Regions from separate parts of the Saccharopolyspora halophila genome, predicted to be linked through region 3. Evidence: riboswitches for the same ligand, from Rfam matches in the RefSeq annotation. Region 3 holds a riboswitch; each other region holds the start of a gene.
What was found. Region 3 has a riboswitch for cobalamin ahead of ABD289_RS19195 (HoxN/HupN/NixA family nickel/cobalt transporter). Riboswitches for the same ligand answer to the same signal wherever they lie in the genome.
Positions count from the first base shown of each region.

Region 1: linked by a shared signal. The riboswitch ahead of metE (5-methyltetrahydropteroyltriglutamate--homocysteine S-methyltransferase) and the one ahead of ABD289_RS19195 (HoxN/HupN/NixA family nickel/cobalt transporter) in region 3 are both predicted to bind cobalamin.
Region 2: linked by a shared signal. The riboswitch ahead of ABD289_RS14720 (ABC transporter substrate-binding protein) and the one ahead of ABD289_RS19195 (HoxN/HupN/NixA family nickel/cobalt transporter) in region 3 are both predicted to bind cobalamin.
Region 4: linked by a shared signal. The riboswitch ahead of ABD289_RS21860 (ribonucleoside-diphosphate reductase subunit alpha) and the one ahead of ABD289_RS19195 (HoxN/HupN/NixA family nickel/cobalt transporter) in region 3 are both predicted to bind cobalamin.

Region 1 is NZ_BAAARA010000021.1:194,130-199,903, forward strand. Features, by position in the region: gene ABD289_RS21830 (AMP-dependent synthetase/ligase) at 1-398, opposite strand, end outside; gene ABD289_RS21835 (hypothetical protein) at 422-1,000, shown strand; gene ABD289_RS21840 (acyltransferase) at 1,206-2,006, shown strand; gene ABD289_RS21845 (VOC family protein) at 2,071-2,841, shown strand; cobalamin riboswitch at 2,887-3,108, shown strand; gene metE (5-methyltetrahydropteroyltriglutamate--homocysteine S-methyltransferase) at 3,225-5,501, shown strand; gene ABD289_RS21855 (ribonucleotide-diphosphate reductase subunit beta) at 5,560-5,774, opposite strand, start outside.
Region 2 is NZ_BAAARA010000008.1:446,913-452,686, reverse strand. Features, by position in the region: gene ABD289_RS14730 (hypothetical protein) at 145-348, shown strand; gene ABD289_RS14725 (alpha/beta fold hydrolase) at 591-1,547, opposite strand; cobalamin riboswitch at 1,677-1,878, shown strand; gene ABD289_RS14720 (ABC transporter substrate-binding protein) at 1,935-2,969, shown strand; gene ABD289_RS14715 (FecCD family ABC transporter permease) at 3,005-4,000, shown strand; gene ABD289_RS14710 (ABC transporter ATP-binding protein) at 3,997-4,815, shown strand; gene ABD289_RS14705 (hypothetical protein) at 5,065-5,774, opposite strand, start outside.
Region 3 is NZ_BAAARA010000015.1:159,496-165,269, forward strand. Features, by position in the region: gene cobA (uroporphyrinogen-III C-methyltransferase) at 1-613, opposite strand, end outside; gene ABD289_RS19185 (sirohydrochlorin chelatase) at 594-1,499, opposite strand; gene ABD289_RS19190 (precorrin-8X methylmutase) at 1,496-2,098, opposite strand; gene ABD289_RS19195 (HoxN/HupN/NixA family nickel/cobalt transporter) at 2,348-3,403, opposite strand; cobalamin riboswitch at 3,485-3,610, opposite strand; gene ABD289_RS19200 (DUF1876 domain-containing protein) at 3,790-4,059, shown strand; gene ABD289_RS19205 (hypothetical protein) at 4,550-4,792, opposite strand; gene ABD289_RS19210 (TrbL/VirB6 family protein) at 4,789-5,751, opposite strand.
Region 4 is NZ_BAAARA010000021.1:201,061-206,834, forward strand. Features, by position in the region: gene ABD289_RS21860 (ribonucleoside-diphosphate reductase subunit alpha) at 1-2,140, opposite strand, end outside; cobalamin riboswitch at 2,270-2,483, opposite strand; gene ABD289_RS21865 (TetR/AcrR family transcriptional regulator) at 2,901-3,584, opposite strand; gene ABD289_RS21870 (hypothetical protein) at 3,657-4,118, shown strand; gene ABD289_RS21875 (hypothetical protein) at 4,275-4,877, shown strand; gene ABD289_RS21880 (ArsR/SmtB family transcription factor) at 5,026-5,774, shown strand, end outside.

The DNA.
Region 1 (5,774 bases), on a different contig from region 3:
AGCTGGTCGCGCATCGAGCGCAGCTTCTCGACCTGCTCGTCGTTCTCGGCGAAGACCACGGTCGAATCGGAGTCGGCGACGATGTAGGCGCAGCCCTCGGCCGTGGTGGTCGGATAGATCGTGGTCGTGGCCCCGCCAGCGCACAGGATGCCCAGGTCGGCGAGGATCCAGTCGACCCTGGTGCTCGCGAGTATTCCGCACGGCTGCTCGGCCTCCACGCCGAGCGAGTGCAGGCCGAGCGCGATCGCTCGTGCCCGTTCCCACACCTGGCCCCAGGTCAGCGTGTGCCATTGGCCGTCGACGGGGAAGCGAAATGCCTCGCCGGCTTCCGATTGCCGGACGCGATACCGGAGGAGGTCGGGGATCGAGCGGAATTCGGAACTGATTTCGGCACCCATGGCGGGAAGTTAACCGAGCCGGTGTGCAGGTGCAACGGCGACGAGACGATTTCCGGTCCGGAGTTGAAAACGTAATCTGCCCGTTCGGGCCAACGCTTTCATCCAGTGGGAGCCGGTGGGTGGCCGGGGCACCTCCCTGCGGCGCCGTCCTGGCCCGTGACCAGCGCGCGCAAGGATCGAGCGCGAGCTGGAGCGGCTTCGGGCGAGTGGCTGAATCCGGCCTCAGCGGTTTCGGCGGAACGGGTGGATTTCTGGCGCTTCATCGACGGTGGGCCGACCCGCACCGCGACCGGCGAGCTCGCCAAGCAGGCGATGCCGTCCACCGCTTCGATCGAGGACCGACTACGAGCAATGGCCGGGTCCGAGATGAGACCGTCCGCGGGGGCGAATCCCGCGAGATCGCGGGCGACCGCCCGAAACCGCTCGAACCGGTGTTCCACGACCGGATCCTGATCGAGGACGTCGGCATGGCGGCGCCGATCTCGAATCCGAACGAATCCGCCGCACCCGGCCATCTGCGGCGGTGTGCTCACCTGCGGCTGGGCGTCGCGCGGCGGCCGACCGATCCGAGCACGTCACTGGCCGGCTCGCGGAAGCGGTGAACTGCGGCTCGGTGCTGCGGATTCCGCTGATCAACCAGACCGCCGGCACCCCCGATCTGCAGGACCCGGCCGCGTGGTCGCACGAGCGGCGTCCGGTCACCTGGTGTCACGGCTGGCGATCGGCGTGTAGCGGGGGCGGTGATCGACTCGGTGCGCCGGTTTCTAGACTTGGCGCGGTCAGTAGCCGGGGTGTGAGGGAGCAGCTTTGCAGACGGAGCGCGTGAACATCGCGGAGTCGGCGTGGATCGCCTCCACGGCCAGGGTGGGCGAGCCGTTCCGGCCAGGCCGCGAGTGGGACCGCCTCGACCGGCTGGCCGCGGTCGGTGAGCGCTGCGAGGTCGCGCACTTCAGCCTCATCGGGGAGGAATCGCGGCTCGGCGACGACAGCACCCTCGACGCCTACTGCTGGATCGAGGACGGCGCGACCGTGGGCGAGCGCGTCGTGCTCACCCACCGCGCCTCGGTCGGCGCCAACGCCGTCATCGGCGACGATTGCGCGATCAGCGCGGCCACGATCGCCGCGCGCAGCAAGATCGGTTCGAACTGCCAGGTCTACGGCGACCTGGTGCACCGGCGACTGGAGCCGGGCGTGCCGCTGGCGCAGGACGCCGCGCCGGTGCTCGAGGACCACGTGTTCGTCGGCTGGGGCGCGAAGGTCATCGGCGGGGTCACCGTCGGCCGCGGCAGCTACGTCTGCGCCGGTGCGACCGTGACCAAGGACGTCGCTCCCGGCGTGATCGTCACCGGTATCAACGAATTCCGGGAGCCGGCCGCCTGGCGGGGCGCCCTGGCGAAGTCCGATTTCTTCGGTGCGGCCGATGCGCCCGAGGTCGTGGCGGAGCCCGCGGCCGCGCGCGGGCCCGAGCAGGCGGGCGGACTCGATCAGACGGGCGAGACCGGTGCTCATCAATCCGCGCCCGCGCCCGAGGAGACCGGGCTCGTCGAGATGCCCAAGACTTCGGCGGCCGCCGCGCGAGCCCGGGAGCGCAGCCGGCTCGGGGACTGATTATCCGGCGACTGTCGGTGCGCATGACTACCGTCCCAGGTGAGAGCAACCAAGGGGGTACGTCATGCCAGAACTGAGCCAGGCACAACCCGAAGGCACGCCGACCTGGATCGATCTCGCGATCCCGGACCTGGACCGGGCGATCGACTTCTACGGGACCGTCTTCGGCTGGGAGTTCGCCAGGGGGTCCGCCGAGGTGGGCTACTACACGATGTGCCTGCTGCGCGGCAAGCCGGTCGCGGCGCTGATGCAGAACGTCGAACCCGATCCGGTGGACTACTGGTGGAATCTGTTCTTCGCCGTCGACGACTGCGAGGCCACCGCGAACACGGCCAAGTCCGCCGGCGGCGAGGTGCTGCAGGACACCATGCAGGTGATGGAGCACGGCCGGATGGCCGTGTTCAAGGACCCGACCGGCGGCCACTTCGCGCTCTGGGAAGCGGGCGAGCACATCGGCGCCGAGATCGTCAACGAGCCGAACGCCATGCTGCGCAACGACCTGGTGACGGCGCAGCCGGGGCGGGCGCGCGAGTTCTACGCGGAGGTCTTCGGCTTCACCCTGGACGGCGATTCGCAGCTCGAGGGCGCCGATTTCACCTTCCTGCGGCGTCCGGACGGTCACGAGATCGGCGGAATCCTCGGCGATCCGTCGGCGCAGAAGTCGGAGTGGGGCGTGCTGTTCATGGTCGACGACGCCGACGCGACCGTCGCCCGCATCCGCGAGGCGGGTGGCAGTGCCGACGACGCCTTCGACATGGCCTACGGCCGGTTGGCCAACGCGCGCGATCCGTTCGGCGCGCGATTCAGCGTGGGATCCGGCCCGGCCTCCGGGTGATCGAGATCCCCGCCGCGGGGGACTGTTCGGGACCGGCCTGCCGGGTTAGCCTGGCGCCGCTGGTGGTTCACCGGGACGCACGAGACGCGGCCCGGTGAGGCAAGAGGGAACCTGGTGCGAGTCCAGGACTGCCCCGCAGCGGTGAGCGGGAACGAAAGCCGTCATGAGCACTGGACACCACGTCCGGGAAGCGACGGCCGGTAGGAGAACCGGCGATGGCCGGACGAGCCCGCGAGTCCGAAGACCTGCCACCGGTACGCACACCGCCGGTGTGCGTGGTCCGAGGTCTCGCGGGAGGACCTGGCGGACGTTCCAGCGGCCTGCGTCGCTGGTCCGCGCCCTCGCGATGCCTCGGCTGACGTCTAGCTCGCGAGGAGAGAGCGTTGACCTTCATCGGATCCACCGTGCTCGGATTTCCCCGGATCGGCCCCGACCGGGAGCTCAAACGAGCCCTGGAGAGCTACTGGGCAGGCCGAAGCGCGGAAGCGGACCTGCGCGAGGTGGCCCGGCGGTTGCGCGCGGACACCTGGCGCGATCTCGCCGCCGCCGGGCTCGACTCGGTCCCCGGCAACACGTTTTCCTACTACGACCAGGTGCTCGACACCGCGGTCACCTTCGGCGCCGTCCCGTCCCGGCACGCCGAGCTGGGGCTGAGCCCGATGGACACCTACTTCGCCATGGCCCGCGGGACGGCCTCCGCGCCGCCGCTGGAGATGACGAAGTGGTTCGACACCAACTACCACTACCTCGTCCCCGAGATCGGCCCGGAGACGCGGTTCGCGCTGTCCGACCGGACCGCTGTCGAGGACTTCCGGGAGGCCCGCAAGCTCGGCGTGGAAACCCGGCCGGTGCTGATCGGACCGCTGACGTTCCTGCTGCTGGCCAAGCCCGCCGATGGAGCGCCGGACGATTTCCGGCCGATCGACAAGCTCCCGGAGCTGCTCGACGCCTACGAGGAGCTGCTGGCCGAGCTGCGCAAGGCCGGTGCCGAGTGGGTCCAGCTCGACGAGCCCGCGCTGGCGGCCGACCGCGCGCCCGCCGAGCTGGAGGCGCTGCGCAACACCTACCGCAGGCTCGGTGATCGTTCCGACCGCCCGAAAATGCTGGTCGCGGGCTACTTCGGCGATCTCGGTGACGCGCTGCCGATCTTGGCGGCGGCGCAGATCGAGGCCGTCGGCGTCGACCTCGTCGCCGGAGCCTCGGCGATCGACCGGCTGCCTGCGCTGAGCGGATTGCGGGACAAGACGCTCGTCGCGGGACTCGTGGACGGCCGCAACGTCTGGCGCACCGACCTGGACCGGGCGTTGACCACCGCGGCCACCCTGCTCGGACTGGCCGGCGACGTCGCCGTGTCGACCTCGTGCTCGCTGCTGCACGTGCCCTACGACGTGGACGCCGAGAACGACCTGGACCCGCAGGTCAGGCAGTGGCTGGCGTTCGCGCGCCAGAAGGTCGGCGAGGTCGTGGCGCTCGGCCGGGCGCTGCGCGTGGGTCGCGAGAGCGTGCGCGGGGAACTGGAGAACGCTCGCGCGGCGGTGGCCTCCCGGGCGAGCGCGAACCGGGACCAGCGCGTGCGGGCGCGCGTGGACTCGCTGCGTCCCGAGCACTCCCGTCGCGGCGACTACCGGGAGCGGGCTGAGGCGCAGCAGAAGTCGTTGCGGCTGCCGCCGCTGCCGACCACCACGATCGGTTCGTTCCCGCAGACCACCGACGTGCGCAAGGCCCGCGCAGCGCACCGCGCGGGCCGCATCGGCCTGGCCGAGTACCAGCGGCGGATGCGCGACGAGATCGAACGGGTGGTGCGGCTGCAGGAGAAGCTGGGGCTGGACGTGCTGGTGCACGGCGAACCCGAGCGCAACGACATGGTCCAGTACTTCGCCGAGCAGCTGGCCGGTTTCGCCACCACCGAGCACGGCTGGGTGCAGTCCTACGGTTCGCGCTGCGTGCGCCCGCCGATCCTGTTCGGCGACGTGCACCGGCCGGAGTCGATGACCGTCGAGTGGGCCCGGTGCGCGCAGCGGCTGACCGACAAGCCGGTCAAGGGCATGTTGACCGGTCCGGTGACGATGCTGTCCTGGTCGTTCGTCCGCGACGACCAGCCCGAGGCCGACACCGCTCGGCAGGTCGCGCTGGCCATCCGCGACGAGGTCCGCGACCTGGAGGCGGCAGGCATCCGCGTGGTGCAGGTCGACGAGCCGGCGCTGCGCGAGCTGCTGCCGCTGCGCGCGGCGGACCGGCCTGCGTACCTGGAGTGGGCGGTGGAGTCGTTCCGCCTGGCCACCTCCGGGATCTCCGACGGCACGCAGATCCACACCCACCTGTGCTACTCGGAGTTCGGTGATGTCATCGACGCGATCGTGGCTCTCGACGCGGACGTGACCAGCATCGAGGCGGCCCGCTCGCGGATGGAGGTGCTCGACGACCTCAACGCGGTCGGCTACGCGCGCGGCGTCGGCCCGGGTGTTTACGACATCCACTCGCCGCGCGTGCCCCAGCCGGACGAGGTGGCCGACCTGCTGCGCGCCGCCTTGGCGGCGGTTCCCGCGGAACGGCTGTGGGTCAACCCGGATTGCGGGCTCAAGACCCGCGACTACCCGGAGACCGAAGCGGCGCTGAGCAACCTCGTCGCCGCCACGCAGCGGCTGCGCGACGGGCTCTGAGAAGACCGCGGAGCTGTCCCGCAGGGCGCGCTGCGGGACAGCTCCGCGCGAGCCGCGCTCAGTCCCACGTCAGCGCGGCTCCGGTCTGGTACTCGGTGACCCGGGTTTCGAAGAAGTTCTTCTCCTTCTTCAGATCCATCGCCTCGGACATCCACGGGAACGGGTTCTCGGTGGGCTCGAAGACCGGCTCCAGGCCGAGCTGGGTGCAGCGGCGGTTGGTGATGAACCGCATGTACTGCTCGCACAGCTCGGCATTGAGCCCGAGCATCCCGC
Region 2 (5,774 bases), on a different contig from region 3:
GCGGGTCGCCCGCGCTGGACGATCTGATCGATTTCCAGCCGAGACGAATTCGTGATGCGAAACGGCGCAACTGGCTGGGGTTGCGCTCCGTCTCTCGATCAGAAGCAACTGTTCGAGAGAACTGACAAGGACGGGGGAGTCAGGATGTCCGCACCAGGGATCGGTAAGGAACCACACTTCACGCTGCCCGACTTCGATTCGGTGGCCAAGCTGCCGAAGCCGGTCAGGGCGCTCGTGTACCTGGTCGTCATGGCAGTGCTGACGGTGGCGGCGCTCGGGGCGCTCGCGGCCACCATCGCGGTCATCGGCCAGCTGTCCGGGGCCTTCGACATCTTTCAGCTGATCTGACCCGGAGAAGCCGAGGGCCGGTGCATCGCGCGGTGCACCGGCCCTTCTCGTGGGAGATGTTTCAGCTCGGGGTTTGCGTGGCGGTGCCGGGCCGCAGACGTCGTCGGGCTGCGGGAGCGCGACTCGAGCAGCGGCCTGCGCGGCGCTGCGGCTGTCCTGGCCCGAAGGCGCCTGAGGACCCGCGCGGCGGTGCGAGCTGAGCCCCGCACCGCGTGCGGCTGCCGCCGCACGCTGAAGGGCCCCTATCGGACGAAACGATCGATCGCATCGGCCACCTCGCGCGGACGCTCGCCGTTGACCGCGTGCGAGGCGTCCGGGAACACCTCGACCGTGCCGTTGACCAGAACGTCGGTGGCCGTGGCGACAGCGGTGTCCGGATCGTGCATGACCGACCGTCCGGCGATCAGCGCCAGCACCGGCATCCGCAAGCCGCGCAGCTCATCGGGTTCGATCAGCGCGGGCTGGGGCAGGCGCATCGAGTAGTAGCGCATTCCCGCTTCGATCATGTCGGCCACCGGCACGTCCCGCACCGGCGCGCCGCCTGCCGTGTAGGAGTTGAACGAGTCCCGCCAGGACTTCGGCAACCAGGGCACGGACGCCGGGATCGCCCGGATCGCCGTGCTGAGCGGGATGTCGTCGAAGGTGTAGACCGGGTCGATCAGGGTGACCCTGGCGACGCGCTGTGGCCGGTGGATCGCGAGATTGGCCGCAGTCCACCCGCCGATCGAGAGGCCGACCAGGTGGAACCGCTGCTCGGGCAGTCGGGCCAGCACCTGGTCGAGCCAGGCGGCCTGATCGGCCTCGTCGGTGATCGGGGCTTCCTGCACGCTCAGCCCGGGCTCGCCGAGCAGGTCGACGGTGTAGACGTCGCCGATGCGCAGCAGCGAGGGCAGGTTGTCGGCCCACACCGGGGAGGCCGCCGCTCGTCCCGGGAGCAGGACGAGCGGTTCGCCGCCCGCTCCGTCGAAGCGGTAGACGCGGACGAAGCCGAAGTCCGTTCGCACGTCGCGCACTTCAGCGGGCCGGGGCAGGTCGGTCATCGCCGCGTCGTAGGCCGCCAGGAACTCGGCACGCCCCTCCGCGCTGTTCCAGTGCCCGATCGGTGCGGGCGTCCGCAGCGCGAACGCTCCGATCACGGCTGCGGCGAGTACCGCCGCGGTGAGTCCCAGCACCCATTGGCGACGTGCTCGCTTCGTCATCTCTCCTCCAGGTCGACGTCGTCACCGATCGTAGTTAGCACAACGCCGAACGTGTTCGGAAATGGTGTATTTCGCCGACGGAGCCAACGGCGGGGCAGGTCACAAAGACGATCAACCTGCACGGCCGTGTGATAACTTCGCGAAGCCAGCCGATTCACGTACCCCGTGAACAGGGAATCCGGTGCGAATCCGGAACTGACGCGCAGCGGTGTGGGGGACGGCGGAGCACGAGGCCACTGGGGATCCGAGATCGTCGCGGATCGCAGCCCTGGGAAGGCGTTCCGTCCGGAAGACCCCGAGTCCGAAGACCTGCTGGCCCCCGGCTCGATCCGGGTTTGCCATGGCAACCGGGCTCCGCGTGCAGAGCCCTGACGCGAAGGAACGTTCGTGCGCTTGATCGCTTGGCATCGTCTTGCCTTACCGCTCGTCCTCGGACTGCTCGTCCCGCTCGCCGGCTGCGGCGCGGGTGCCGGGAGCGAGGAACGGCAGCGCTCCGCACCCGGATTCCCGCAGGTCGTCGACAACTGCGGCCAGCGCACCGAGGTCGAGGCGCCGCCGCGGCGGGTCGTCTCGCTGAACCAGGGCAGCACGGAGATCCTGCTCGCGCTCGGGCTGGCCGACCGCATCGCCGGCACCGCGATGTGGACCGATCCGCTTCCCGAAGACCTGGCCGCGGCCAACGAGGGCGTTCCCCGGCTCGCCGATGACCGGCCCTCCTACGAGTCGGTGCTGGCCGCCGAACCGGACCTGGTCACGGCCTCCTTCGAATCCACGCTGGGCACCGGCGGTGTCGCCACGCGCGAGCAGTTCGCCGAGCTGGGCGTGCCGAGCTACCTGTCCCCGGCCGACTGCGTCAAGGACAACAGCGGCTCGGGCGACGGGCGCCGGAACGAGCCGCTGACCATGGAACTGATCTACGACGAGGTGCGCGACCTCGCCCGGCTCTTCGGCGTCGAGGACCGGGGCGAGCGGCTGGTCGCCGAGCTGCGCGGCCGGATGGACCGCGCCACCCGCGAGCTCGCAGCTCCCGACACATCCGTGGCGTACTGGTTCGCCAACTCCGAATCGCCCTACATCGCGGGCTGCTGCGGAGCGCCCGGCATCATCACCAGGGAGCTCGGCGCCGAGAACGCGTTCGACGACACCCGCGCGGAGTGGCCGCAGATCAACTGGGAGGTCGTGGCTGAGCGCGATCCGGACGCGCTGGTGCTGGGCGACCTGACCCGCGACTCGCAGACCGCGGAATCCGCCCGCGCGAAGATCGAGTTCCTGGAATCGCACCCGGTCACGCGGAACATGACCGCCGTCCGCGAGAAGCGCTACGTCACCTTGAGCGGACAGGCGATGAACCCGACCATCCGCACGGTCACCGGGGCGGAGAAGGTGGCCGCCAAGCTGCGCGAATTCCGGCTGTCCGAGTGAGGGCCGCGCACGTGCGCGACCACTTCCGGTTACCGCTGCTGCTGGTCGGCGGCATCGTTGCGCTGCTGCTGTCGATCGCCGTGGCGATCACGATCGGCCCCGCGCAGCTGCGGGTCGGTGATGTGTGGGCGGTGGTCGCCGACCGGCTCGGCCTCGCGGCCTCGGAGCTGTCGCTGATCCGCGAGGGCATCGTGTGGAACCTGCGGCTGCCGCGCACGCTGCTGGCCGCGATCTGCGGCGCCGGGCTGGCGGTCTGCGGGGCGATCATGCAGTCGTTGCTGCGCAACCCGCTGGCCGACCCGTTCGTGCTGGGTGTGTCCTCGGGGGCCTCCACCGGTGCGGTGCTGGTGATCGTGCTCGGGGTGGGCGGCGGCGCGCTGTCGCTGTCGACGGGCGCGTTCGGCGGTGCGCTGTTCTCGTTCGCGCTGGTGCTGTGGTTGAGCCACGTGCTCGGCGGAACCACCGATCGCGTGGTGCTCTCCGGCGTCGCCGCGATGCAGCTGTTCTCGGCGCTGACCTCGTTCATCGTGCTCACCTCCGCCGACGCGAACACCACCCGCGCCGTGCTGTTCTGGCTGCTGGGCTCGCTGAGCAACTCCAGCTGGACCGAGGTCGGGTTGTGCGCGGGGGCGCTGGTGCTGACCATGCTGGTGTGCGCCGGTCACGCGCGTGCGCTGGACGCGTTCGCCTTCGGCGAGGACGCCGCTGCCACGCTCGGCGTGCGGGTGGCCCGCACGCGGCTGGTGCTGCTGTGCGTGACCGCGCTGCTGACCGCGGTGCTGGTGAGCTCCTCGGGAGCGATCGGGTTCGTCGGCCTGGTGCTGCCGCACGCCACCCGCGCCCTGTCCGGTCCCGGCCACGCGCGGCTGCTACCGGCGACGGCGTTGTCCGGTGCGATCTTCCTGGTGTGGGTCGACACGCTCAGCCGCACCGTTCTGGACCCGCAGGAGATCCCGGTGGGAGTCATGACCGCGCTGATCGGCGTGCCCGCGTTCGTGCTGATCCTCTACCGCGCGAGGGAGACGCGATGAGCGAAGGACTCGCGGCGAACCGGGTCTCCCGGGCGCTCGGCGGGAAGCCGGTGGTCGACGGCGTCAGCATCGCCCCGCGCGAAGGCGAGACCGTAGGCCTGCTCGGGCCCAACGGGTCGGGGAAGTCGACGCTGCTGCGGTTGCTGGCCGGACTGCTCAACCCCAGCACGGGCGTGGTCACCCTCGACGGGCGCGAGCTCTCCGGGGTGGACCGCCGCACGCTGGCGCGGCGGGTGGCCGTGGTCGAGCAGAACACCGACACGCAGGTCCCGCTGACGGTGCGGGACGTGGTGCGGCTGGGCCGCATCCCGCACCGCAAGGCCTGGCAGCAGGCGAGCGCCGAGGACGCCGAAGCGGTTCGCGCCGCGCTGGAGCGCACCGGTCTGACCGGCAAGGTGGATCAGCGGTGGCAGACGCTGTCCGGCGGTGAGCGCCAGCGGGTCCAGATCGCCCGCGCCCTGGCCCAGCAACCCCGCGAGCTGCTGCTGGACGAACCGACCAACCACTTGGACGTCCAGCACCAGCTCGAACTGCTCGAGCTGCTGGTCGAGCTGCCGCTGACCACCGTGGTCGCGCTGCACGACCTGAACCTGGCGGCGATGTTCTGCGAGCGGATCGTGGTGCTGCAGCAGGGCTCGGTGGTCGCGGCGGGCGAACCGTCCGAGGTGCTCACCGAGCCCCTGATCGAGCAGGTCTACGGCGTGCGCGCCGAGGTCACCCAGGAGCCCGAGGGCCACCCGCACGTCCGCTTCCTCCGCACCGGGGCCCGGGCGCGACTCGACGATGCGCGCAGCGGTGCCCGAGCAGGCTCGTGACAGTTCTGCCTAGAACTGCAAGCTCACGGCGCCCGAAATGTCCGCACAGTTTTAGGCAAAACTGTCAATCCTCACCCGCCCGAGCGGATCCTCCTCTAGCTCCGGAGCTCTTCGCCCGGGCCGGGGGGAGCAGCTCTGCGACTCCGCCCGCAGCTCCTGATGGAGGCCGCGAAACGGCGTCGCGACGTGCTCGCCACCGAGTCCGCTGAGACCCGCGGCGGTGCGGGTTGATTCCCGGCGGAGTCGAGCTCAGGGCTGGGCCCGGCGGTTCTCCACGGTGGCGATCCCGGCCTTGCAGTCCTTGGCCACGCGCCGGTGCCGTGCGAACCGCTCCAGCAGGCCGAACGGCTCGGCCGAACCGGGTTCCTCGTCGCCAGGACGCGGACCGCCGTCACCGGCCAGCACGTGCAGGACCTCGCCGTGCAGGGTTCCGCCGCGATACCAGCGCTCCCAGCGCTCGAAATCCGGGCTGTTGCGGTGCCCCAGCACGTAGGCGGGCTCACCGTCGCCCTCGAGCGAGGCGCCGTCGCGGGGCCACAGCTCCACCCGCGAGTCCTGTCCCGGCTCCGGCCAGCGGGCGGCGGTGACCACAGTGGCCTGCGGTTCGTTCGCCGGGTGCTCGGGATCGCGGGAAGGCCGAACCAACATCGCGTCGCCGGGATTCGCGCGGGCGGGCAGTGCGCGCACCTGACCGAAGGTCGTGAGCGTGACCAGGGCGCGCGGCACCCACCACCAGTTCTCCCTGCGGTCGAGCAGGCTGTCCGCGCGCAGCCGGGTGGGCGGATGCTTCGCGATCTCCTGCGGGAGCAGGTGCTCGACGAACTCCTCGCCCTCGAGATCCCACCGCACTTCGACGTCGCCGGTGGCGACCAGCGTCCTCGACGGCTCGCGCACGACGAACGCGGCGCGGTCCGGCAGTGCGTCGAGATCGTCCAGCTGGGACAGTGGAACCGCCGCGC
Region 3 (5,774 bases):
GCAGCTCGCGCGGCGCCAGGTGGTCGGTGAGCACCATGTCCGCCTTGGCCAGCAGCCGCCGCGCGCGCACCGTGACCAGGTCCGGCGCGCCGGGCCCCCCGCCGATCAGCGCGACACCGGGCGCGGGCGCCTCGGCGTGCTCGTCGACCACGCCGGAGTGCAGCGCCTCCAGCAGCGCGTCGCGGACACCGGCGCTGCGCCGCGGCTTGCCGCCCGCGAGCACGCCGAGCAGCAGCCCGTCGTGCTCGGCGACCGCCGGGGTCACCGCCGTGCCCTGGCTGGCGTCGTCCGAGCGCACGCAGAACACGCGATGGCGCTCCGCTTCCGCGCCGACCGCGGCGTTGACCGCGTGGTACGCGGTCGCCGCGACCGCGTACCAGGCGTCACCGAGGTCGCCGTCGCGGTATTCGCGCTGGTGCCAGGTGATCTCGCCCGCGTCCGCCAGCGCTTCCACGGCCGGGGTCGCCGCGGGAGCGATCACCTCGACGATGGCGCCCGCGCTGATCAGCCGGGGCAGCCGCCGCTGCGCGACGGGGCCTGCGCCGACCACGACGACCCGGCGTCCGGTGAGGTCGAGCCCGGCGAGGTAGTGCTTATCCGATTGAGTGGCCATGTGCGTGTCCGTGTGCGTGACCGTGTCCGGTCGGGTCATCAGGGTGGTGGTGCGGGGTCTGCGGCGCCCCTAGCTTGTCCTCGAATCCCGGCAACAGCACCCGGTACGCGCACGTGTCGCAGTTCATCCGAATGTCGCCCTGCAGGGCTTCGTGGTAGCGCTCGACGACGAGGTCCACCAGGGCGTCGCAGTCTCCCAGGTATCCGGCGACGTGGAGCTCGAGCTCCGGTGCGGACTTGCCGAACTCGAGGGCCTGGGTGACAACGCGCTGCGGGAGCACACCGTCGAACAGGAAGTACGGGGCAACGACGACTCGTTTGGCCCCGAGCCTGCGAGCTCGGTCCAGCCCGCCAGGAACGTCCGGCGATGCCAGGGAGATGTACGCAGTTTCAACCGTCTCGAAACCGCAGGTCTCCTGCAAGAGTCGTGAGACCTTGCACACCTCGGCGTTGGCGTCGGGATCGGTGGAGCCGCGACCGACCAGCACGACGGCGGTCTCGGCCCACTCCTCGCGCGGCACCTGCTCGGCGATGCGCTCGGCGAGCAGGTCCAGCAGGATCGGGTGCGGGCCCAGCGGGCGCCCGAAGACGTACGAGGTGCCCGGGTGCCGCTGAACCTCGCGCTCCAGCGCCGCCGGGATGTCGCCCTTGCCGTGACCGGCGGCGACCAGCACCAGCGGGACGGCCGCCATCCGCCGGTGCCCCTTCTCGGCCAATTCGGCCCAGGATTCGGTGACCGCGGGCGCGGAGAGCTCGATGAAGCCTCCCGCGCTGTCCACGCCGGCCGCGCTCAGCCGCGCGCGCAGCCGCTCGAGGAAGGAGTGGAACTGGGCCACTCCTCGCTCGTCCACCGTGCCGTGTCCTACGACCAGCAGTGGTTCGGTCACCGGTTACCTCCAGGTTCTTCTGCCCAGTAGAGCAGGGCATTGATCGCGGCCGCGGCGATCGCCGCGCCACCGCGCTCGGTCAACGTACTCACGGCCGGCAGGCCGCTTCGGCGCAACGCCGCCTTGCTGTCCACGGCGCCGACGAAACCCACCGGCACCCCGATGATCAGCGCGGGTTCGACGTCCCCGGCCTCGGCGAGGCGCAGCAATTCCATCAGCGCGGTCGGCGCGTTGCCGACCGCCCACACCGCGTTCGCGGGGTAGCGCTCGGCGGCCAGCCGGATGCCCGCCGCCGAGCGGGTCAGGCCTTCGGCCTCAGCCGCCTCGGTCACGCCCGGGAGGTCCAGGCCGATCTCCACCGGCCGGGCGGTCACTCCTGCCGCCAGCATTCGCACGTCGCTGATCAGCGGGGCGTCGGCCAGCAGGGCGCTCCTGCCGCGCTGCAGGGCGGTTTCGTCGGCGACGACCTCGCCCGTCCAGCTCGGATCCGCGGTGGTGTGCACGACGCGCTCCACGACCGCACGGGTCAGCGGCGGAAAGTGGGCGAAGTCGGCCCGGGACCGCATGATCCGGTATGACTCGGTTTCGATCGGGTGCACTGCGCGTCTCATTGCTCTTCCGTTTTCGCCGCCGCGCGGCGGGTTTTCGGGGTCCTTGCAGAATGCGGCGGAGCCGCACGCGGTGCGGGACTCGACTCGCACCGCCGCGGGTTCTGACGCGTCGTGCTGCGAGAACAGCCGCGACGCCGCGCAGGACGACTGCTCACGGAGCGAATCCCGCGGCCACACGGCGGTTCCGCCGCCCGCACCGCCACGCACACGGCAAACTGAACATCTCCTTAGGCTTCGTCAGATGGCTTTCGGGCTGCTCTTGCGGGCGGTGAATCGCCACCACAGCGCCGCACCGGCCCACACCACGAGGAACAGCGCCAAGGTGAGGTAGCCCAGCAACTCGAATTGATCGGCGATCGCCGCGATTCCGCCGAGGAAGTCGATCCCCGATTCGGCCAGCAGTCCGCAGAGGACAACGAACGCGACGAGCGCGGCGAGCCCGACCGTCAGCGCGGTGGTGGTGACGTTGACCCACAACCGGCGCAACGGCTGGGCCATCGACCAGGTGTAGGCCCGCGACATCAGCATTCCGTCCACGCTGTCGACGGTGCACATGCCCGCGGCGAACAGCAGTGGCAGGCTCAACACCGCGATCGCCGACAGCTGTCCGGTCGGCGAGACCATGGCCAGCACGGTGATCTCGGTGGCGGTCTGCATCCCCAGGCCGAACAGCAGCCCGATGCCGAACAGGTGCCACGAGCGGGCGACGCCCTGCATCCGGCCGCGCAGCAAGCGGGCCAGCAAGCCGCGGCGGCCGAGAACCAGCTCGACCTCGCCCTCGTCGATCTCGCCGCGGCGAGCGCGGCGCAGCAACCGCCACGCATCGCGCAGCACGAGCGCGTTGAGCACCGCGAGGGTCGTCAGCACGAGGACGACCAGCACGTCGACCCCGGTCGCCAGGCGCATCCCGGTCTGCTCCGCCCACCGCTGAGCGGCCGGCCCGGCGACGAAGGCCACCGCGAACGCCAGCAGCATCACCACGCTGGCGTGGCCGAGCGCGAACCACATACCGGTCGAGACGGGGCGCCTGCCGCGCTGCATCAGCAGCCGGGTGGCGTCGTCGATGACCGCGACGTGGTCGGCATCGAATCCGTGCCGCAGGCCCAGCAGGTAGGCCGTGGTGCCCGCGGCGGCCAGACCGCCCGCGGCGCTGAAGGCGTTGACGTGGAGCAGGTAGGCACCCCAGCCGAGCAGGTGCAGTGCTCCGATCGCGGCGAGCAGGACCGCCGCCTTGCGGCGCTCCGCTGCGCCCCAGCCGGCATCTCGGCTGGTCTCTTCGGCATCCCGAATCATGGGATCTCCGACCTCCTGGGTTCTCCCGCCCGAGGGGCTCGGTGTCCGCGCGCCGCGGGTTCGCGGCGCGGAGCCGACGCGCAGTGTCCTGACTCCCGGGCCGAACGCGTTCCCCCGGCCTTCCAGCTGGTCACAGCCGTGGCAATAGGTGGGGGCCACTTCCCGGTCACAGTGGCGGGACCGTCCCGGATTCGCACCGGGTTCCTGCCCTGTCGGCTCGGTCATCCTTGCCTGATCTACCGTCCGAGGTCAAACCTGGTGAAATCGATCACGGTCCGTGACCCGGCTTTCTGCAGCCTCCGCTTGCGGCCGGTGTGATCTGGGTAACCGGGTGCCGAGGCCGCTCTCCAGGAGCGGCCCGCTCAGAGCGGCACCAGGAGGCGACGATGAACGAGACGCACTCGATCACGCTGAACTTGCAGGTCGTGGAGGCCGGCGCGAAGACGACCGCGGACGTCGGCTTCATGACACCGAACGGGCAACCGCTGCACGGGCACGGCACCGCGCGGCGGCACCCGGAGGATCCGGAGGTCCCGCAGATCGGCGACGAGATCGCCATCGCCAGGGCCCTGTTCGAGCTCGCGCACAAGCTGCTGGACAACGCCTCGCAGGACATCGGCGACCGGCTGCACCGCAGGGTGCACCTGCCCGCCTGACCGCGACCGATCAAGGTGTCGCAGATCCGCGAACACCCGGCGTTTCGCGCCGTGGAGGTAGGCGGGTCAGCGCGACGGGAACGGCGACGGTGCCTTGCGCACGGCACACCGCCCCTGGCTTGCGGTCCTTACGAGGCGGCGGCGTTGGGCCCTCGGCCACGAGGCTGTGCACCCCCGCTCCGCGGCCGGGGTCCGATGCTGCGTGAGGATCCCCCGCTGGGGCGGTCCGGAGCCGGTGACGCCGGATGATCACGGGGCCCGCCACGGGCGAGCGTCATCGCCGCCCGGCGAGGAGAAGGGCGCCCCACCGGGTTCGCGGACTCGAAGTGGGTTCGCGGACTCGAAGTCACTCGCCAACGGGTCGCGCCCTGGCCGGCTATGCGCACGTACTTGGTGGACACGACCAAGCCGTGTTCCTGCTCCGCGGACGTGGCAGTCGAGCAGCGGTTCGCCCGCTGGTGCGCATCGTCCGAGCGGAACCGGCCGCTGCTCAGCGGTCAGGACGCTCCGCTTGGTCCAGGTACGCCTTGATCCGGTAGTCGACCTGGATGGCGTGGTAGGTCACGTGGGGGCGGACCTGGTCCGGGAGGTTGGTGCGATCGCTCCCGGAGGTGGAGCGGTCGTCGGTGTCCCCGGGAAACTCGACCCCGGTTTCGGGCACCTCGTGGAAGGTGATCTCGTCGGCACGCACGGTGCTGGTGAAGATCACGTCCGCGTCGTCTTCGTCCGTCATCGGCGTCGCTCCTTGCTCGGTCGGCTCGATTGGCCGTCTCGGCCGCTGCTGCGGCGGGTCCTGCGGCCGGAATCCCCCGTCGAGCGGCGCTTCCCAGTCGATTTCTCCTCGGAACCGCCCTCTTCATCGGAGCTTTCGCCACCGACCACGTCACGCGCTCCCTTGGCGACCTCTTCGGCGGTGCTACCGACGTCCTCGACGGCTTCACCGGCTCCGCTGCCCACTTGTTCGGCCGCCTCGCCAGCGCCCTCGCCGACGCTCTCCACAGCACCACCAGCACCCGAGCCGACGTCCTTCACCGCCGAACCCGCGCCCTCACCCACGTTCTCAACCGCACCACCAGCACCAGCCCCGACGTCCTCGACAGCGGATCCAGCGCCCTCGCCGACGCTCTCCACAGCACTACCGGCCCCCGAGCCGACGTCCTTCACGGCGGAGCTCGCACCTACACCCACCTCCTCGACGGCCGTGCCGGCACCGGAGCCGACGTCCTTCACCGCCGAACCCGCGCCCTCGCCGACGTCCTCCACGGCGCGCCCCAGGCTCTTGGTGAGGTTCTCCAGGATCTGGGGGTTGCGATCGATCGTCGTCAGGACCCGATCGAGAACGTTGGCGACGTTGTCCAGCCGGACCTTGAGCTGGGCCTGCGCCTCCACTCCCTTGATCTGCAGCGCGACACGGCCCAGTTCGGCGTCGACGCCGACGTTGAGCTTGAGGAGGTCGAGAACCTCCGCCTGCAGGGATACCCGGGCGTGCAGGTTCTCCACCTCCAGGCTTATCTCGTCGACCTTCACCTGGGGGATGTCGAGGTACACGTCCGGGTATTCGTCCTTGTGCCGGTCCCCGGAGTCCTGCTCGCGCCGGTCGCCGGAGTCGAACACCTGCTCCCCTTCGGTTCCAGCCTCCACCAGCTCGCCGCCGTGGCGCCGCTCTTCCGATCGCTCGTCCCTGTCGGCCATGTCGATCCCCTCACTCCTGCACG
Region 4 (5,774 bases), on a different contig from region 3:
AGCGGGTCTTCAACTCGTCGGGCACCCGGTCGATGGGGCCGAGGGAACCGTCGAAGAACTTCAGCTCGGCGACCATCGCCTCGTCCCAGAGCCCGGCGCGCTTGAGGTCCTCGACCAGGTACGGGTTCACCACGGTGAAATCGCCGGACATGTTCGACTTCACGTACAGGTTGCGGTACAGCGGTTCGATGGATTGGCCGACGCCGCAGATGTTGGCGATGGTCGCGGTCGGGGCGATCGCCATCACGTTCGAGTTGCGCATCCCGTTGGCGCGCAACGATTCTCGCAGCGGATCCCAGTCCAACGCGGTCGATCGGTCGAACTCGTCACCGCCCCGCGAACGACCGAGCAGGTCCAGCGAGTCGATGGGCAGCACGCCCCGGCTCCACAGCGACCCCTCGAAGGACTCGTAGCTCCCCCGCTCCTCGGCGAGCGCGGACGACGCCGAGATCGCGTGGTAGGAGATCTCCTCCATGCTGCGGTCGGCGAACTCCACCGCCTGCGGCGAGGCCATCGCGATGCCCTGGCGCAGCAGCGCATCGGAGAAGCCCATCAAGCCGAGACCCACCGGGCGGTGCCGCAGGTTGGAATCGCGGGCCTCGTCGATGGTGTAGAGGTTGATGTCGATGACGTTGTCGAGCATGCGCACCGCGGTGCGCGTGGTGGCGGCCAGGCGCTCGCGATCCAGGCCGTCGGGGGTGACGTGCCGGGCGAGGTTGATCGAGCCCAGGTTGCACACCGCGACCTCGTCGGCGCTGGTGTTGAGCGTGATCTCGGTGCACAGGTTCGACGAGTGCACCACGCCCGCGTGCTGCTGCGGGGAACGCAGGTTGCACGGGTCCTTGAAGGTGATCCACGGGTGCCCGGTCTCGAAGAGCAGGGTCAGCATCCGCCGCCACAGGTCCACGGCCCGCACCTGCTTGTGCACGCGGATCTCGCCGCGCTCGGCGGCTGCCTCGTACTCGCGGTAGCGCTCGGCGAACGCGCTGCCGTACAGATCGTGCAGGTCAGGCGTCTCGTCGGGGGAGAACAGGGTCCACTGCTCGTCGGCCTCGACTCGGCGCACGAACTCGTCGGGAACCCAGTTGGCGGTGTTCATGTCGTGCGTGCGACGCCGGTCGTCACCGGTGTTCTTGCGCAGGTCGAGGAACTCCTCGACGTCGATGTGCCAGGTCTCCAGGTACGCGCACACGGCCCCCTTGCGCTTGCCGCCCTGGTTGACCGCCACCGCGGTGTCGTTGGCGATCTTGAGGAACGGCACGACGCCCTGCGATTCGCCGTTGGTGCCGCGGATGTGCGCACCGATTCCCCGCACGGGGGTCCAGTCGTTGCCCAGGCCGCCGGAGTACTTGGCCAGCAGCGCGTTGTTCTGGTAGGAGCGGAAGATCGCTCCGAGATCATCGTCCACAGTGGTCAGGAAGCACGAGGACAGCTGGGAGCGAGTGGTTCCCGCGTTGAACAGCGTCGGGGTCGAGCACATGAAGTCGAACGACGAGAGCAGCCGGTAGAACTCGATGGCGCGACCCTCGCGGTCGTCCTCGCGCAGCGCGAGCCCCATCGCGACTCGCAGGAAGAACGCCTGCGGCAGTTCGTAGCGGATGCCGTCGTGGTGCAGCAGGTACCGGTCGTAGAGCGTCTGCAGGCCCAGGAAGTCGAACGCCAGATCGCGGTCGGGTTCGATCTCCGCACCGATCCTGGTGAGGTCGAAAGCGGCCAGTTCGGGGTCCAGCTGCCCCAGCTCGACCCCGCGACGCACGTAATCGGCGAAGTACTCCGCATAGCGCGTGCGCATCTGATCCTGATCGGCTTCCTGCTGCCTGCCCGCCAGCGAGGTCAGCGCCTCGCCGCGCAGGTTGTCCAGCAGAAGCCGTGCGGTGACCTGCGAGTAGTTCGGCTCGGTCTCGACCAGCGTGCGCGCCGACAACGTCAGCGCCTCGGCGAGCTCCGCACGAGCGATGCCGTCGTAGATGTTGCGGCGCACCTCGGCCAGCACGGATTCGGGGCGCACGTCCGCGAGGCCTGCGCAGGCCTGCTCGACCACTGTGGACACCCGATGCCAGTCCAGCGGGGCGAACTCGCCGCCGGGGTATCGGACGGTGATCGGGGGAGCGGTTGGTGTTGCGGTGGGCGACTCGGTCACCGGGACTCTCTCCTCGCGAGCTCGGAAGGCACGCCCGGAACCGGCGGCGAGCACGCGAGCACGACGGCGCGATCCGCCGTCGTGCGTCCGCGCGGACCCTCCCGCGAGGTCCCGGACTGGCGCGCACCTCTCGTGCGCGCGCCGGTGGCAGGTCTTCGGACTCACGGGCGGCCGGCCGAATGGCCGGTCCTACTGGCCGTCGCTTCCCAGGCGCATCGCGCCCAGTGCCGTTGACGGCGGTCGTTCCCGTTCACCGCTGCGGGGCAGTCCCGGAATCGCACCGGGTTCCCTGTTGCCACACCGAGCCCGTTCGGCCCGGTGAACCACCAGCACGCATCACTCTACATGTTGGGGGTAGAGATGCCCCGGATGCCTATATGCGCGTGTCGCGATGCGGCATTGGTGAGTTCCCGAGTGCCGGGCGGGGGCGGAGATGGCGGCCCCGCATCGTCGTCAAGGCGGCGCGTTTCGACGCATGCCGTGTTGGATGCTCGGGTGAATCGACGCTCCAGGGCGAAGAGGAGCCCACCGCCCGCGCCGCTCTTGCGGGCTGTGCTCTTGCAGCTACTCGTTACAACGACCGTCCCCGTCGCCGTCGATGTCATTTGGGGCCGCAGAATGACCGGCCGTGGTGTCGGATGTACCGGCTCGTCGCGGGAGGTCGGCATCCCGAGGTGGAGCCGGATGAAGCCAGCGCGTGGTGGTCTTTCGGACCGCTGAGCGCCGAACACGACGCGTGCTCGGCGGGATGGGTGCGCGTTCAGCTCCGGGCGCTCTGGTGGAGCTGTGCGGTTCGCTCCTCGGCGGCGCGGTCGTGGCCGACGAACGGGGCGATGGCGCAGTAGAGCAGGTCGGGGAGCAGTTCGGGGAGCTGCCGGGCCTCGCCGCGGCGCACGCGGTTGTACAGCACCTCGAGGACCGCGCCCACCACGACTTCGGCCGTGAAGTTCGGGCCGGGCGCGGATTCCGGCAGATCTTTGGTCTGCTCGGTCATCAGGTCGGTCAGGCGGCCGAGGATCTCGCTGCGCCGCTCCAGCGCCTTGGGGCCTGCGGCGAAGACCTCGACGATGCCGAGCACGGCCGCGTCGGGGTCCGCCGCGAGTTCGCGCAGCGTGCACTCGAGGGCGGCGCGAGCGCTGGCCACCAGATCGTCCTGGGCGGAGTAGGCCTTCTGCGCGGCCGAGGTGACCCGCTCGGCCACTTCGTCGTAGGCGGCGAGGAAGGCCGCTTCCCTGTTGGCGAAGTGCTGGTAGAAGGTCTTCCGCGAAACGCCGGCGCGGCCGATGAAGTCCTCGACGGTGGCCTTGGCGTAACCGGACTCGCCGACGCAGGAGACGACCGCGGCGAGTATTCGTCCCCGCTGGTCGCCCGCGACCTCGTCCGCCGGGATCCCGTGCCTGCCCGGCGGCAACTTCCGCGGCTCCCGCGGAACCCTGGCGCTCACCTGCCTGCTACCTCGCTCGTCATCGAAGGGCAAGTCCTTTCGACGAGGCTACCGGCCCGCTACCGTGCCCGCGTGCACCTTCCGGAAAGCGAACGCGATCACTCGATTTCGGATTCCTCGACCTCGTTTCGCTCGGCGATCGAGGAGTGGTATCGAGCCTGCAGCCGGGCGTGTTCGGAGAATCGCGATTGCGCGGATCGGTACGCGGCCGTCGTCGAGGCGCTAATCACCTGGCTGGCCGAGAATCCGGCAGCGGCGCGGATCTACTTCGGCGGCGGGGAGAACTGCGCCCATCCCGAGTTGGAAAGCCTTGCCTTGGCCGCCAGGCAGCGGATGACCAGCACCATCACCGAGCTCATCGTGGTCTGCGGCGAGCCGGAACATCGCACCAAGATCGAATTCGTGGTCGGCGCCGTGCGCGAGATCATTCGCGAGGAGCTACGCAGGGAAACCGTCGACCACACTCGTTTGGCCCATAAGCTCACTCGCTTGACCCCGCTTTTGTCCGCAGCCGCTCGCGCACGGCACGCATAGCCGGCTCGAGGCTTCGTTGCGCTTTGGAAACATACGTGTTTCTATAACTTTCACCCGGCGCGGCCTCGAATCGGCGACGAACACCGAAACCATTCCGCGGCAGGCGCGAATTGCGCTGCCGCCGGGCGAGGCGTGCCTCGACGACAGGAGGACGGGATGAACACCGGTCGATACAGGACCCTCGGCGCGGCGATGATCGCGGCGTTTGCCCTCGCGGGCGGCTCGGTCGCGCAGGCCGCGACGACCCAGGCCGTGCAGTGGAATCCGCAGGACACCGTGGAGCCGGTCGCGTTGGCGAGCGGATCGGAACTGGTCATGCGCTCGAACAGCGGCACCGAGGTCAGATGCGGCACCGTCGACGGAAACGTCCTCGCGCCCACCGGTGGTGACCCGGCGGTCGCGGGCACGGTGGACTCCGCGGGCAACCCGGCACCGCCGACCATCACCAACTGCACCAACACGCTGATGCCCTCGGCCACCACCACGGTCACCGCGTCCGGTCAGTGGCTGGCGGCGGCGACCGGCACCACCAGCGTGGACATCAGCCAGGCCAGCGCGACCGTCGACATCGGCGGGGTCTGCGAGATCACGGTGGACAACGTCGCGGTGCCCGGCAACGGCTGGGACAACGGGACGCATCAGCTGACCGCCAACTCGAACGAGTCGTTCCCGATCAGCGAGAGCGGTTTCTGCGATGGCGGCACCAGCGCGACGCTCAGCGGCACGCTGCAACTGCCCAGCGAGGTGACCATCTCCTGATCCGGCGTCCAGTGGCCCGGTCGCTTCCCGGAAGCGACCGGGCCACTCCTTTTTGGGGCCGCGAAGGCGTCGACTTGCGCCGCTTGACGTGCAGCCGGAAGGCTGCCTATATTTAGGCAGCCGGATGGTTGCATATTGGAGTTGTCGCGTGGACGAGGTGTTCAAGGCGCTGGCTGATCCGAACCGGAGGCGGTTGCTCGACAGCCTGAACGCCCGGAACGGGCAGACCCTGCGCGAGTTGTGCCAGGAGCTGGACATGGCCAGGCAATCGGTCAGCAAGCACCTCGCGGTGCTGGAGGCGGCGAACCTGGTGACCACGCGGTGGCGGGGCAGGGAGAAGCTGCACCACCTCAACGCCGTGCCGATCAACGCCATCGCCGACCGCTGGATCAGTCGATACGACCGCGCGCGGGCGGGAGCGCTCGCCGACCTCAAGACGGCATTGGAGCAGCAGCCGATGAGCGAGGAATTCGTCTACACGACCTACATCAAGACCACCCCGGAGCGCCTCTGGCAGGCGTTGACCGACCCGGCCTTCACCGAGCGGTACTGGGGCGTGACCTTCGAGACCGACTGGGCGGTGGGCTCGGAGATGAGCTGGAAGATGTTCGGGCTGACCGTCGCCGACCCGAAGCAGGTCGTGCTGGAGGCCGATCCGCCCCGCAGGCTCTCCTACACCTGGCACCTGATGACCGCCGAGTTCGGCGAGGCCGCGGGGTTGCCCGCCGAGACGATGGCCAAGGCGGCCGAGGAACCGCTGTCCAAGGTCACCTACGAGATCGAACAGCTCGGGGAACTGGTCAAGCTCACCGTGGTCCACGACGGCTTCGAACCGGGCAGCGCCGTGCGCGCGTCCGTCAGCGAGGGCTGGCCCGCCCTGCTCGCCAGCCTCAAGAC